2 regions of the Paenibacillus sp. FSL R5-0912 genome follow, and region 2 is predicted to be linked to the other one. Evidence: riboswitches for the same ligand, from Rfam matches in the RefSeq annotation. Region 2 holds a riboswitch; the other holds the start of a gene.
The links. A riboswitch is a leader RNA that binds a small molecule or an ion and turns the genes downstream of it on or off. The one in region 2 is predicted to bind cyclic di-AMP.
Positions count from the first base shown of each region.

Region 1: it holds a riboswitch for cyclic di-AMP, as region 2 does, so the genes downstream of both, R50912_RS17750 (APC family permease) here and R50912_RS00140 (resuscitation-promoting factor) in region 2, are expected to answer to the same signal.

Region 1 is NZ_CP009282.1:4,232,133-4,235,346, forward strand. Features, by position in the region: gene R50912_RS17750 (APC family permease) at 1-1,586, opposite strand, end outside; cyclic di-AMP (ydaO/yuaA leader) riboswitch at 1,715-1,874, opposite strand; gene R50912_RS17755 (disulfide oxidoreductase) at 2,101-2,535, opposite strand; gene R50912_RS17760 (DsbA family protein) at 2,532-3,214, opposite strand, start outside.
Region 2 is NZ_CP009282.1:28,397-31,610, reverse strand. Features, by position in the region: gene R50912_RS00140 (resuscitation-promoting factor) at 1-1,151, opposite strand, end outside; cyclic di-AMP (ydaO/yuaA leader) riboswitch at 1,439-1,668, opposite strand; gene R50912_RS00135 (TatD family hydrolase) at 1,867-2,637, opposite strand; gene R50912_RS00130 (HD domain-containing protein) at 2,691-3,214, opposite strand, start outside.

The DNA.
Region 1 (3,214 bases), 3.5 Mb from region 2:
ATCAGGCGAACCCCAGGGTTCCACTCTTCCCACTTCTGTTCCATTTTGTGAATCTCTTCTTCATCGAATCCGACATATACAGCCACCACATTCTCAGTCAATGACTTCGCATAGCTGATTGAATGCAGTACCGCGCGGGTGACACCGGCAACAGGTACAACCACTGTGCTTCCTTTAATGCAAGGTTTATCCGTAGCCGGACAAATGCGCAGCTGATCGGCAATATTCATATAATGGCGGTGAATCCGGTGGAACACGATGATTACAAGCGGCAGGAAGATGAAGGCCATCCATACACTCGAGAATTTAGTAATAATGAAGATGAGCGTAATGGTCAAGGTTGTGAGCATGCCTACTGTATTCACTGCGAATTTGCTCTGCCAGCCCTTAGGCTTGGTTCTGTACCACTGGACCATCATGCCAAGCTGTGAAAGGGTAAACGGAATGAATACCCCAACGGCGTATAATGGAATCAACCCTTCGGTATTACCGTGAAAAGCGGCTACAAGCACAGCCGACATTACGCCGAGGAAAATAATGCCGTTGGAGAATCCCAGCCGGTCTCCGCGTACCATGAAGGCGTGGGGTAAATATTTGTCTTTGGCGAACATGAATGCCAGCAGCGGGAATGCCGAATACGCTGTATTCGCCGCCAGGAACAAGATTACTGCGGTGATGCCTTGGATGAAGAAGTACAAACCGCCGCGGCCAAAGGTAGACTCGGTAATCTGCGACACAACCGTTGCTTTCTCGTTCGGCATGATACCGTACCAATAAGCCAAAAGCGTAATCCCCGTGAACATAGCCCCGAGAATCAGACCCATAAGCACCAGTGTTTTAGCCGCATTTTTCTCAGCCGGTGCTTTGAAGTTAGGGATCGCATTAGATACAGCTTCTACCCCGGTCAGTGCCGAACAGCCGGAGCTGAAGGCCTTAAGCAGAAGGAACATACTGACATTCGATACCGCCGAGCCGATCTCAGGAACCTGGGCATGAGCACCGCCGGTTGCATACTTGAAGACTCCCGCGATAATCAGCACAAAGATGGAGACGACGAACAGATATACCGGAATGGCTATGAATGAAGCTGATTCAGTAACCCCCCGCAGATTGACAATCGTTAAGAGCAGAATGACAGTAACCGCTATAAGTACACTATGATTATGAAGACCCGGGAACGCTGATGTGATCGCATCCGTTCCCGCCGAGGCGCTTACCGCCACCGTTAAAATATAATCCACCAGCAAAGAGCCTCCGGCAAGCAAGCCGGTATGAACCCCGAGATTAGTTTTGGCGACAATATAGGCGCCTCCGCCCTGCGGATAAGCAAAAATGGTCTGCCGATAAGACAGGATTAAGATGACCAGCAGGCCCAATACGGCTAATGCAATTGGCAATGAGTACCAGATAGCTGTGAAGCCTGCGGCCACGAGTACAATTAAGATTTGTTCTGTTCCGTAGGCTACAGACGAGAGCGCATCAGAAGACAGGACAGCCAGTGCTTTCACCTTGGATAACTTTTCATGATCGAGTTCGTTCGACTTCATCGGACGCCCGATCAATAGTCGTTTTACCTTGCTTACCATTGTAGTAACATTTCCTCTCTTTGTTAAGTTGAAACGGCAGTACCGCGCGCTGTTTTCATAAGTGGATTTCATAAATGCAGGCACAGAAATAGGCATACGGAAATGATCCGCATGCCTTGAGTGCATGGTCATTATCCCACTATTGCTTACGAGGTTAGCTGGCGGATTCGGGCTGTGGTAGCCCTACGGTTTTCGAGTCTGCTGACCCGCTTCCGATTCACCCCGTTGGCACTCGGCCAAGTTTGGTTCCCCCGTTTTTCCTTCCGGAAAATTCAGCGCATATTCAACTTCTCACAAGGACTAATATTAATCTACAATGACTCTTCCGTAAAGCGTTGAAACAAATGAAAAAAGAATGAAAAACAACCAAAACAACCAAATCCATGATCCGGTATGTCTTGATCTTTCATTCTCTTTCATTATCACTTTATCGCGTGATTTTACAGCATTTCTGCTTAATAATTTACACTCAATTTAAGGGAAATAGTTACTCTTCATTCTGCCTGACGGCTTCTTACTCACCTGCATCCTCTTTACGCCCTGTCCATAGCAGAATTGTGATTAATGCGAACGCAATGAGTGCCAGCAGCGGGATGGTGATGAATCCGAAATAATTCAGATAATCCGTGTTGCACGGGACACCGATTGTACATGGAAGCACCTTGCTAAGTGCCGGAATTTTCTGCTCTGCGTAATGATAGATCGAAATGCTTCCGCCAATCAAACTTAAGGGCAGCACATAAGGGATAATGCGCTTATCCCCCCGGTAAGTGGCGATTCCGAGCAAAATAAGCTGCGGGTACATAAATATCCGCTGAAACCAGCATAGCTTGCAGGGCTCATATTTCAGCACTTCACTGAGATACAGACTGCCTGCTACAGCAACAACCGAGACGAACCAGGCCAAGTAGAGACAATTCCGGCGGCAGAATGCAGAGAATTTATTCATTGTGCAGCCACAGCTTCCGCAGCTACCTTGATTTGAGCATCAATTTCCTCCATATTAAAAGGTTCATTCACCTTGACTCCATTCACAAACAGTGATGGCGTGTTGGTTACACCGGTGTCTGTGCCAACCTGGATATCTCTCTCCAGTTCGCTTTCATAGGTCTTGTCTTCAATATCCTTACGCAGCAGGTCGAAGTCAATGGGCAGTTCTAATTGCTGTGCCAGACTTACCAGGAAGTCCGGTGTTGCCCACTCCACCTTTTCTTCACCCTGGTTAGCATAGATGGCATCGAAGAATTTCCAGAAAGCCTCTTCATTCTGATGATATACGGACAGTGCCGCTAGTGAAGCTGTTCTCGAATCTGTACCAATAAAGGCCAGGTTGACGAAGTAAAAGGCTGCTTTATCCTGATTGACATACTCCTGAACGATTTGCGGTTTAATCACCCCGGTGAACTGGGCGCAAGCCGGACATTTGTAATCGCCGAATTCAACGATTTTGACTGGAGCATCTTCTTTGCCCAGCCGTGCCATTTCACTGTAATTGAAGTCAACGGGAGCCGCAGCAGATCCTGTGGTTGAGCCGTCCTTCGAGGCCAGCATGAATAATCCCACAAAAATAATAACGACTAACGCCACTGTACTCACGATCAGGATTCTCGTTTTCTGCTTCTGCTGCT
Region 2 (3,214 bases):
TCCGGCTTCACAGGTCCAATCACATAGATGGTCCGCGACTTCCGGCCGAAATTACGGGCATGGCTTAGTGAATCGTAGTAAACATCCACCTTGTTGCCTTTGATGGCACCGCCGGTATCCTCTGCTCGGCGAAACCCTAATCCCTCAATGTACACCCACCAGCCAATTGGTATTACATTCGGATCCACTGCAATAGTGCGGCCTTCCGTTACGCGTGTGCCGGAGGCGGTACGTGTTCCAATTCCCGGTTCTTCCGAGGAATACGCCGTCATAGATACGTTTTTGATCATTTTTTTGTATTCAAAATCTACGCCTGCCTTGCTCGTGACGTTGTTGCTCTTCGCGCTGACTTTGGATAATTTGGAGGTTGTTGTTGCTTTGGATGTAGTTGCAGCAGCTACAACAGGCTTCGGAACCGCTTTGGTGCCGACGGCAATAACCTTGTCTTTGGTTACCGTCTGAACTTCCTTGCCGACCATATTCATGGAGACTAGCTCCCCATCCTGATATATCTTCTCGATATGCTGGATGATCGCGCCCGGCTTGCCTGCCTGTGCAACTCTTACGTCTCCCTTATACAGAGAGGGGTCTGCGGTTTTGATGACCTTAAAAGGCAAGTTTACTGTCCGCTGTACGGTCTGCTTGGTAATACGGACAATCTTGACTTCCATGTCGGGTGTGACTGCGGTATCAAGCGAAGGGAAAATCTTATCATTGCCCTCCAGGCTGTAACCCAGCTTGGTAATGGCATCTCCGAGCGAATCCTCGGTGGTGTATAGGGTCTTGGTTGCACCGTCTGCAGTAAGCAAAAGCTTCTGCACACGGGTGATTACGACACGGTCGCCGTCTTGTATTTCATCACTAAGGCCAATAGATAGCTTATCATACGGCTGCAGCGAAATTTGTTCCTTTGCCAGCACATCACTGAGCAGCGTTTCCCGCGTTTCCAGTGTCTGCACCTGTCCGTCTATAACTAAAATTATTTCTTTATTGCTCTGACCGTGTACGTACAGCAGAATTAACAGTCCGATAACAATTGATATCACACCTGCAAGTGAAAGTACGCGAGGATTCACTTGCTTCAGCCGTAATGCGAAAGACCTGCTGGATGATTGCGAATCATGGGATACCTCTGGTTGGAATACGCCCACTCTCTCCATCCTCCTTACATAGCCCCGTCGTCCAAGTTATATCATGGTGACTGCATCATTTCTGACGAAACTAGGTTTGAGATTGCAACAGGATACGCCCGCATTGCTCCAGCGTTTCCTGCTCATGGATCGCCTGCTCGGCATAGCTACTCCGGATATCTGTTGTATAACAGTATGCCGGGAACATCCGCATTATTCATAACAAAAAAAGCCCAAAAAAGAGTTCACAGAGGACTCTTTCGTGGCTTCTCCGGTGTCGAATACGCGGGAATGTTTATGCACGAGGTTTCCTCTCTTACTTGCGCTTACGGGGTTAGCTGTCGGGTTCGGGCATAAGAGAGACGCCCTATCTCAGGTCACCCGCTCACGGCGGTTGCCCTCAAATTCACCCCAAAGACCACGTGAAGAAATCAAATAAATTCTGCGGCAATTCTGTGTTGTACTCTATGTACGGGCATGCGGCAGGGCATTTATTGGTTCCCCCGTTCTCCATACGGAGACTCAGCGAGACGATCCATGAAATAGTGACTGTCACAGTAACAACAGCTCACTGCACTGAAAAGATGATATCCTGTTTTGATGCATGTTGTAAAGGACGATTCAACCACGTTTACGTAAAAAAATGATTAAAATATTGTAATATTCAGCCGTTTTTGGACTATAAAAGTTTAATATATCGGCTATACTTCATTTTTCACCGCTTTTTCTCCCGTTTTCAGACAATCCCAAATCGTTCCAGTGCGTTCGCATACGTAATTTCAGCCAATTCCTGTAAATCAATCCCTTTTATTGCCGCAGCTGCCTCCGCTACAAGTCTTACGTGTGCGGTCTCATTCCGCTTGCCGCGGAAGGGGTGCGGAGTCAAATATGGGGAGTCCGTTTCGATCAGTAGCCGGTCCAGCGGAGTCTGGGCGAGCACCTCTTTGGGCACCCTGGCATTCTTAAACGTAATCGGTCCCCCGAAGGACAAATGGAAGCCGAGATCCAGACACATTTTGGCGCTTTCCCAGCTGCCGGAGAACGAATGCATCACCCCTCCAACCTCACCCGCTTTTTCCTCCCGCAGAATCCGGATTACATCCTCGTGGGCATCGCGGTTATGGATACAGATGGGCATCTTCAGTTCACGCGCCAGGCCGATTTGCTTGCGGAATACCTCATGCTGTACATCCTTAGGAGAGGTGTCCCAATAATAGTCAAGTCCGATTTCGCCGATGGCCACTACCTTGGGATGGCTGCAAAGCGAAGCGATCCATTCGAGGTCGCCCTCCTTCATACTGAATGCATCCTGGGGATGCCAGCCCACCGCTGCATAAATATAATCATATTTCTCTGCGAGCTCCATCGTTGTCGGTATCGTCTCCCGGTTGAAGCCAATATTGATCATTTTACTGACTCCGGACTCCAGCGCCCGGGCGATTACCTCCTCGCGGTCCTCGTCGAATTGCGGAGCATCCAGATGGGTATGTGTGTCGAATAACTGCATTATATTACATCCTTTCCGCCTTGATTTCTATGAAGAATTACAAGTATTTTAGGTTATTTTGCAAAAATATCTGCAATGGAGGACGGCAGCCGTGGAAGGGCTTTCTGCAGCCTGTCCTGCGGGAAATAGAGATGGTATCTGCCTCGGTGAATCCCGCTGATCGAGCGTACAATATCTGATACCTCAGAGATCTCCCGCAGCTTATCATGACGGTCAAGAAGCAGAATCTGTTTACTGTCAAAAGCATCCCCTGGACGAAATACATCATAAGGAAGGTCTGTCGGAAAATCGATTTCCAGATCATAATCCGCTCGCAGTCCGGCACCCGCAAAGCTGCGGCGGATTTCGTCAATCGTCTCTGTATCCAGATGCTCCATCTCCACATATTTATACAGTTTACGATGAATAAAACGGCTGCACAAGTCGCTTAAAATTTCATCTTTCTCCAGCGTCCACTGCATGAAGGCTGTCTGCATCAAAGCCTCGTCCAGCAGCAGGTACTGCTGCACCGTTATATCCCCGCGGAACAAATCACTAAGCGGCTCAATCATGAACCGGAAACCATAATCCTCCTGCA